One region of the Pseudoclavibacter sp. CFCC 13611 genome, then DNA from elsewhere that is predicted to be linked to it. Evidence: riboswitches for the same ligand, from Rfam matches in the RefSeq annotation. Region 1 holds a riboswitch; each other region holds the start of a gene.
What was found. Region 1 has a riboswitch for thiamine pyrophosphate ahead of F8O08_RS08130 (ABC transporter ATP-binding protein). Riboswitches for the same ligand answer to the same signal wherever they lie in the genome.

Region 1 (2,255 bases):
AGAACGAAGCAGCACGCAGGGGAGCACAAAGTGAGCACCGCACGCGAAGACATCCTGGATCGCATCAAAGACGCGCTGCGGATCGCGCCGCCGGTGGTCGAGCCCGTGGTGCGCGACTATGACGCCGAGATCGAGCTGCCCGACGCCGAACGCATCGATCTGCTGATCGATCGGCTCGAAGACTACAAAGCCGAGGTGCGGCGCGCCACGCCGAGCACCATCGGGGCAGAGGTCGCCTCGGCCCTCGCCTCCGTGCAGGCGAGCCGCGTCGGCATCCCCCCGGCACTGGATCGCAGCTGGCTGGGAGACTACGCGGGCGAGGTGCAGGTCGACGACGCGTCGATCCCTGCCGCATCGCTCGACAGCCTCGATGCCATCGTCACCGGAGCGGCCGTGGCCTGCTCGATCAGTGGCACGATCTTTCTGGACGGCAGCGGCACCCAGGGCCGCCGCGCGCTGACCCTGGTGCCCGATGTGCACGTATGCGTGGTGCGGGATGCAGAGATCGTCGTCGACATGCCGGCGGCGATTCGGCGGCTGGTGCCGGAACGGCCGATCACGATGATCGCCGGGCCCTCTGCGACCTCGGACATCGAGCTGCAGCGCGTCGAAGGCGTGCACGGCCCGCGCACCCTGATCGTGGTGATCGTCTCGGCCGAATGACTCGCCCAGACTGAGCAGTAGCAGACCCCGGTCGGCCGTGTGCCGACCGGGGTCTGCTACGCTTTCGACGAAGACACGGGGTGCTCCGAGAGCTGGAGCTGAGATGAGACCCGCTGAACCTGATCTCGTTCACACGAGCGGAGGGATGTCACACGATGGAATCGACGCGCGTCGAATCCGACACCGCAGTCGTCGTCAGCGACGTGGTATACACGCCTGAGGGCGCAGCGGCGCCGGTGCTCGAAGAACTGCGCCTGAGCATCCAGACCGGCGAGCACGTCGCCGTGATCGGTCGTTCCGGCTGCGGCAAGACCACCGCCCTGTCGGTGATCGCCGGGCTGCTCACACCAGACGCAGGCACGGTCCGAGTGCTCGATCACTCCGATCCGGCCGAACGAGTGCGCAGCTGCGCACTCATGCCTCAGGGCGACTCCCTGCTGCCGTGGCTCTCTCTGGTCGACAATGTCGCGATGCCGCTGCGCAACCGCGGCGTCTCCAAGTCAGCCGCACGCGAGCAGGTACGTCCACTGGTCGAGCAGTGGGGGCTCGGCTCGGTCGCGCACCACCGCCCGCATGAGCTGAGCGGCGGCATGCGACAGCGTGCTGCTCTGCTGCGCGCCCTCGCCGCCGACAAACCCGTCCTGCTCGCCGACGAGCCCCTGGGAGCCCTCGATGCGATCACCCGTGCCGACGGTCAGACCTGGCTGCGCGAGCGGCTGCGCGATCGACAGACCACGCTCGTGCTGGTCACCCACGACGTCGACGAAGCCCTGCTGCTGGCTGATCGGGTGCTGGTGCTGGCCGGACGGCCTGCGCGTGTGACCGCTGAGAGTCGCGGCTGGTTCGGCGATCCTCGCTCGCGCACCGAGCTGCTCGCAGACGTCGATCTGGCCGCTGCGCGCACCGGTCTGCTGACCGCGCTGTCCGCAGAGGGGGCGATGCGGCGATGAACACACGCAACGCACAGAGCCGCCTGCACCGGGTGCTGCCGCCGGCCATTGCGGTCGTGATCGTGCTGGCCGTGTGGTGGGGGGCCACCACGTGGCTCGGAGTGCCGAAATACCTCGTTCCGGCCCCGCAGGACGTCATCGTGGCGCTCGGCCGCTACTGGGGCACGCTGTGGTCGGCCACTCTCGTGACCGGCAGTGAGACTGTGCTCGGCCTGCTGGTCGGCGTTCTCGCCGCCGGCGTCATCTCGGTCACGGTCTTCGCGGTGAAGCCGCTGCGCAGCGCCCTCGAACCCCTGCTGATCGGCACGCAGACAGTGCCGGTCATGGTCTTCGCCCCGATTCTCACGATCGCGCTCGGCTACGGCATCGCGTCGAAGGTGGTGATCGTCGCGCTGCTCTGCTTCTTTCCGGTGACCGTCAGCCTGCTGTCGGGCCTGCAGAGCGTCGACCCGCGGCTGATCGACACGATGCGCACGCTGTGGGCAAGCCCGAGCGCGCTTTTCTGGCGCGTGCGGATGCCATTCGCACTGCCGCAGGGCTTCGCCGGGCTGCGCATCTCGGTGACCTTCGCTCCCGTGGCCGCCGTCTTCGGCGAGTACGCCGGATCGAGCAATGGTCTGGGCTATCACCTGATCCAGGCGA
Region 2 (2,255 bases), on a different contig from region 1:
GCGGTGACACACCTCGCGCTGCTGCCGGTGCACGGGCCGTGGGGGCTGCTCGTCACGGCGAGCCTGATGTCTCTGGCCAACGGCCTCGGATCCGGCATCATCATGACCATGGGCGCGGATCTGGCGCCGGAGCACCACCCAGCGGCGTTTCTGGGAGCCTGGCGTCTGGTCGCAGACGCCGGCAGCGCGAGTTCGCCGCTGATTCTCTCCGGCCTCGCCGCCGCCGCCGGGATCGCGGCCTCTGCCGCGGTCATGGCCGGTCTGGGCGTCGTCGGAGCCTGGCTGCTGTGGCACTTCACGCCGAAGTTCCTGCCTCCGGAGCTCTCCGGTCGCGGTCGGGTCTGACACCCGCCGGCTCGTCTGGGGTCGCACCGCCCGGCCGGTCGTCGTGAGCGCGCACGCACCTCTCGCTAGCATGGAGTCACCCTTTTCAGATGGATGAGAGACCGAACATGCCAGACTCCCCCGCGCCCGCTCAGCAGTCGTCGTCAGACGGAGCGCCTGCGCTCCGCGTCGAGACTTGGATCGACCTCGCCTGCCCGTGGAGCTACATCGGACTGAGCAATCTGCTCGCGGCGGTGCAGCGCTTCAGCGAAGAGCGGCCTGAGAACCGTGTGCTGCTCGGTCTGCGCAGCTACGAACTCAACCCCGATGCAGATGACGCAGACGCCCGCAGCGCGGCGCAGCATCTGGCCGACATCAAGGGCATCACGGTGTCTCAGGCCCAAACCGAGCTCGACCGAGTGACCGTGGCCGCCACCGACGCCGGGCTCGACTTCCACTTCGACGTGCTGCAGCAGTCGAACACCGGTCTTGCCCACGAGCTGCTGCACGCGGCCCGTCTCGACCACCGGGAACGCGAAGTCGCACTGGCGCTGTTTCACGCCCACTTCAGCGAGGGCCGCCACATCGGTCGTCTCGAGACGCTCGAGGAGATCGCCGGTGAGCAGGGCCTCGATGTCGCATCGATCAGTCGCGAGCTGAGCACGCATTCGCATACGGGCGAGGTGCAGGCCGACGAAAGACGCGCCGCCGAACTCGGCATCTCATCAGTGCCATTCTTCCTGTTCAACGATCGCTTCGGCGCCTCCGGTGCGCAGCCGGTCGAGGCCCTGCTCGAGGTGCTGCACGAGGTGCAGACGCGGGTCGGCGCCGACGCTCGCTGAGACTGACCCTCGGGGGTCGCAGGCGTATACTCTGGGCGTGTGACACGGGGTGCCCCGAACGAGGGCTGAGAAGAGACCCGTCGAACCTGCTCTCGTCAGCACGAGCGAAGGGATCGTCCAAATGACCGTCAACCATGCCGCATCACGCCCGAAGAGCATCCGCGTGCCGCGCATCCTCAGCATCGCAGGCACCGACCCCACCGGCGGCGCCGGGGTGCAGGCCGATCTGAAATCGATCTCGGCGATGGGCGGCTACGCCATGGCGGTCGTCACCGCGCTCGTGGCGCAGAACACCCGGGGCGTGCGCTCGGTGCACCTGCCGCCGGTCTCTTTTCTGCGCGAGCAGCTGGAGGCTGTGTCTGACGACGTGGAGATCGACGGCGTGAAGATCGGCATGCTGGCCGACGCCGACACCGTCACGACGGTGAAGGCCTGGCTTGACGAGGTGCGGCCGCCGATCGTGGTGCTCGACCCGGTGATGGTGGCCACCAGCGGCGACCGCCTGCTCGCCGAAGACGCCGAGGCGGCCGTGCGAGATCTCTGCCGCAGTGCCGATCTGATCACCCCCAACGTTCCTGAGCTCGCGGTGCTCGCCGACGCGTCTGAGGCACAGACGTGGGCGGATGCCGTGGCTCAGGCCCGACTCGTCAGCGCACGCTGCGATACCGTGGTGCTCGTCAAAGGCGGCCATTTGGTCGGCGATCGCGTGCACGACGCGCTTGTCGACGCCCGGTCTGCCCCTGAGGGGTCGCCCGTGCCCGACGGGCTCTTCGAAGCCGACGCTCCGCGCGTCGACACCGAGTGCACGCACGGAACCGGATGCACGCTCTCTTCGGCCATGGCGACTCGCCTCGCCGCAGGCGACGACTGGCCCACCGCGCTGATCACGGTCAAGGCCTGGCTCACCCGGGCGCTGCGCAGCGCCGACGCTCTGCACGTCGGGCAGGGTCACGGCCCGGTCGATCACTTCGTCGACCTGCGCTGACGCTCGACGCCGAGCCAGTCGCGCAGAGATGGTTCAGTAGCGCGGCAGCGAGGGATCGACCGTCTGCACCCAGCCCATCGTGCCGCCCACCACCTGTCGCACGT
Region 3 (2,255 bases), on a different contig from region 1:
AACCAGGACGCCCAGCGCGACGCCGATTGGGAGCGCAGGCCCATGCCCGCAGGCTTCCCGAGCCCCGCGGCGTCGTCTGAGCAGTCCGAAGAACGAAGCAGCACGCAGGGGAGCACAAAGTGAGCACCGCACGCGAAGACATCCTGGATCGCATCAAAGACGCGCTGCGGATCGCGCCGCCGGTGGTCGAGCCCGTGGTGCGCGACTATGACGCCGAGATCGAGCTGCCCGACGCCGAACGCATCGATCTGCTGATCGATCGGCTCGAAGACTACAAAGCCGAGGTGCGGCGCGCCACGCCGAGCACCATCGGGGCAGAGGTCGCCTCGGCCCTCGCCTCCGTGCAGGCGAGCCGCGTCGGCATCCCCCCGGCACTGGATCGCAGCTGGCTGGGAGACTACGCGGGCGAGGTGCAGGTCGACGACGCGTCGATCCCTGCCGCATCGCTCGACAGCCTCGATGCCATCGTCACCGGAGCGGCCGTGGCCTGCTCGATCAGTGGCACGATCTTTCTGGACGGCAGCGGCACCCAGGGCCGCCGCGCGCTGACCCTGGTGCCCGATGTGCACGTATGCGTGGTGCGGGATGCAGAGATCGTCGTCGACATGCCGGCGGCGATTCGGCGGCTGGTGCCGGAACGGCCGATCACGATGATCGCCGGGCCCTCTGCGACCTCGGACATCGAGCTGCAGCGCGTCGAAGGCGTGCACGGCCCGCGCACCCTGATCGTGGTGATCGTCTCGGCCGAATGACTCGCCCAGACTGAGCAGTAGCAGACCCCGGTCGGCCGTGTGCCGACCGGGGTCTGCTACGCTTTCGACGAAGACACGGGGTGCTCCGAGAGCTGGAGCTGAGATGAGACCCGCTGAACCTGATCTCGTTCACACGAGCGGAGGGATGTCACACGATGGAATCGACGCGCGTCGAATCCGACACCGCAGTCGTCGTCAGCGACGTGGTATACACGCCTGAGGGCGCAGCGGCGCCGGTGCTCGAAGAACTGCGCCTGAGCATCCAGACCGGCGAGCACGTCGCCGTGATCGGTCGTTCCGGCTGCGGCAAGACCACCGCCCTGTCGGTGATCGCCGGGCTGCTCACACCAGACGCAGGCACGGTCCGAGTGCTCGATCACTCCGATCCGGCCGAACGAGTGCGCAGCTGCGCACTCATGCCTCAGGGCGACTCCCTGCTGCCGTGGCTCTCTCTGGTCGACAATGTCGCGATGCCGCTGCGCAACCGCGGCGTCTCCAAGTCAGCCGCACGCGAGCAGGTACGTCCACTGGTCGAGCAGTGGGGGCTCGGCTCGGTCGCGCACCACCGCCCGCATGAGCTGAGCGGCGGCATGCGACAGCGTGCTGCTCTGCTGCGCGCCCTCGCCGCCGACAAACCCGTCCTGCTCGCCGACGAGCCCCTGGGAGCCCTCGATGCGATCACCCGTGCCGACGGTCAGACCTGGCTGCGCGAGCGGCTGCGCGATCGACAGACCACGCTCGTGCTGGTCACCCACGACGTCGACGAAGCCCTGCTGCTGGCTGATCGGGTGCTGGTGCTGGCCGGACGGCCTGCGCGTGTGACCGCTGAGAGTCGCGGCTGGTTCGGCGATCCTCGCTCGCGCACCGAGCTGCTCGCAGACGTCGATCTGGCCGCTGCGCGCACCGGTCTGCTGACCGCGCTGTCCGCAGAGGGGGCGATGCGGCGATGAACACACGCAACGCACAGAGCCGCCTGCACCGGGTGCTGCCGCCGGCCATTGCGGTCGTGATCGTGCTGGCCGTGTGGTGGGGGGCCACCACGTGGCTCGGAGTGCCGAAATACCTCGTTCCGGCCCCGCAGGACGTCATCGTGGCGCTCGGCCGCTACTGGGGCACGCTGTGGTCGGCCACTCTCGTGACCGGCAGTGAGACTGTGCTCGGCCTGCTGGTCGGCGTTCTCGCCGCCGGCGTCATCTCGGTCACGGTCTTCGCGGTGAAGCCGCTGCGCAGCGCCCTCGAACCCCTGCTGATCGGCACGCAGACAGTGCCGGTCATGGTCTTCGCCCCGATTCTCACGATCGCGCTCGGCTACGGCATCGCGTCGAAGGTGGTGATCGTCGCGCTGCTCTGCTTCTTTCCGGTGACCGTCAGCCTGCTGTCGGGCCTGCAGAGCGTCGACCCGCGGCTGATCGACACGATGCGCACGCTGTGGGCAAGCCCGAGCGCGCTTTTCTGGCGCGTGCGGATGCCATTCGCACTGCCGCAGGGCTTCGCCGGGCTGCG

Region 2: linked by a shared signal. The riboswitch ahead of thiD (bifunctional hydroxymethylpyrimidine kinase/phosphomethylpyrimidine kinase) and the one ahead of F8O08_RS08130 (ABC transporter ATP-binding protein) in region 1 are both predicted to bind thiamine pyrophosphate.
Region 3: linked by a shared signal. The riboswitch ahead of F8O08_RS04150 (ABC transporter ATP-binding protein) and the one ahead of F8O08_RS08130 (ABC transporter ATP-binding protein) in region 1 are both predicted to bind thiamine pyrophosphate.

Annotation. Positions count from the first base shown of each region.
Region 1 is NZ_WBKE01000002.1:841,253-843,507, reverse strand. Features, by position in the region: gene F8O08_RS08140 (LutB/LldF family L-lactate oxidation iron-sulfur protein) at 1-34, shown strand, start outside; gene F8O08_RS08135 (LutC/YkgG family protein) at 31-663, shown strand; TPP riboswitch at 730-826, shown strand; gene F8O08_RS08130 (ABC transporter ATP-binding protein) at 819-1,613, shown strand; gene F8O08_RS08125 (ABC transporter permease) at 1,610-2,255, shown strand, end outside.
Region 2 is NZ_WBKE01000001.1:932,906-935,160, reverse strand. Features, by position in the region: gene F8O08_RS04090 (MFS transporter) at 1-345, shown strand, start outside; gene F8O08_RS04085 (DsbA family protein) at 453-1,166, shown strand; TPP riboswitch at 1,202-1,297, shown strand; gene thiD (bifunctional hydroxymethylpyrimidine kinase/phosphomethylpyrimidine kinase) at 1,288-2,151, shown strand; gene moeB (molybdopterin-synthase adenylyltransferase MoeB) at 2,185-2,255, opposite strand, start outside.
Region 3 is NZ_WBKE01000001.1:946,787-949,041, forward strand. Features, by position in the region: gene F8O08_RS04140 (LutB/LldF family L-lactate oxidation iron-sulfur protein) at 1-123, shown strand, start outside; gene F8O08_RS04145 (LutC/YkgG family protein) at 120-752, shown strand; TPP riboswitch at 819-915, shown strand; gene F8O08_RS04150 (ABC transporter ATP-binding protein) at 908-1,702, shown strand; gene F8O08_RS04155 (ABC transporter permease) at 1,699-2,255, shown strand, end outside.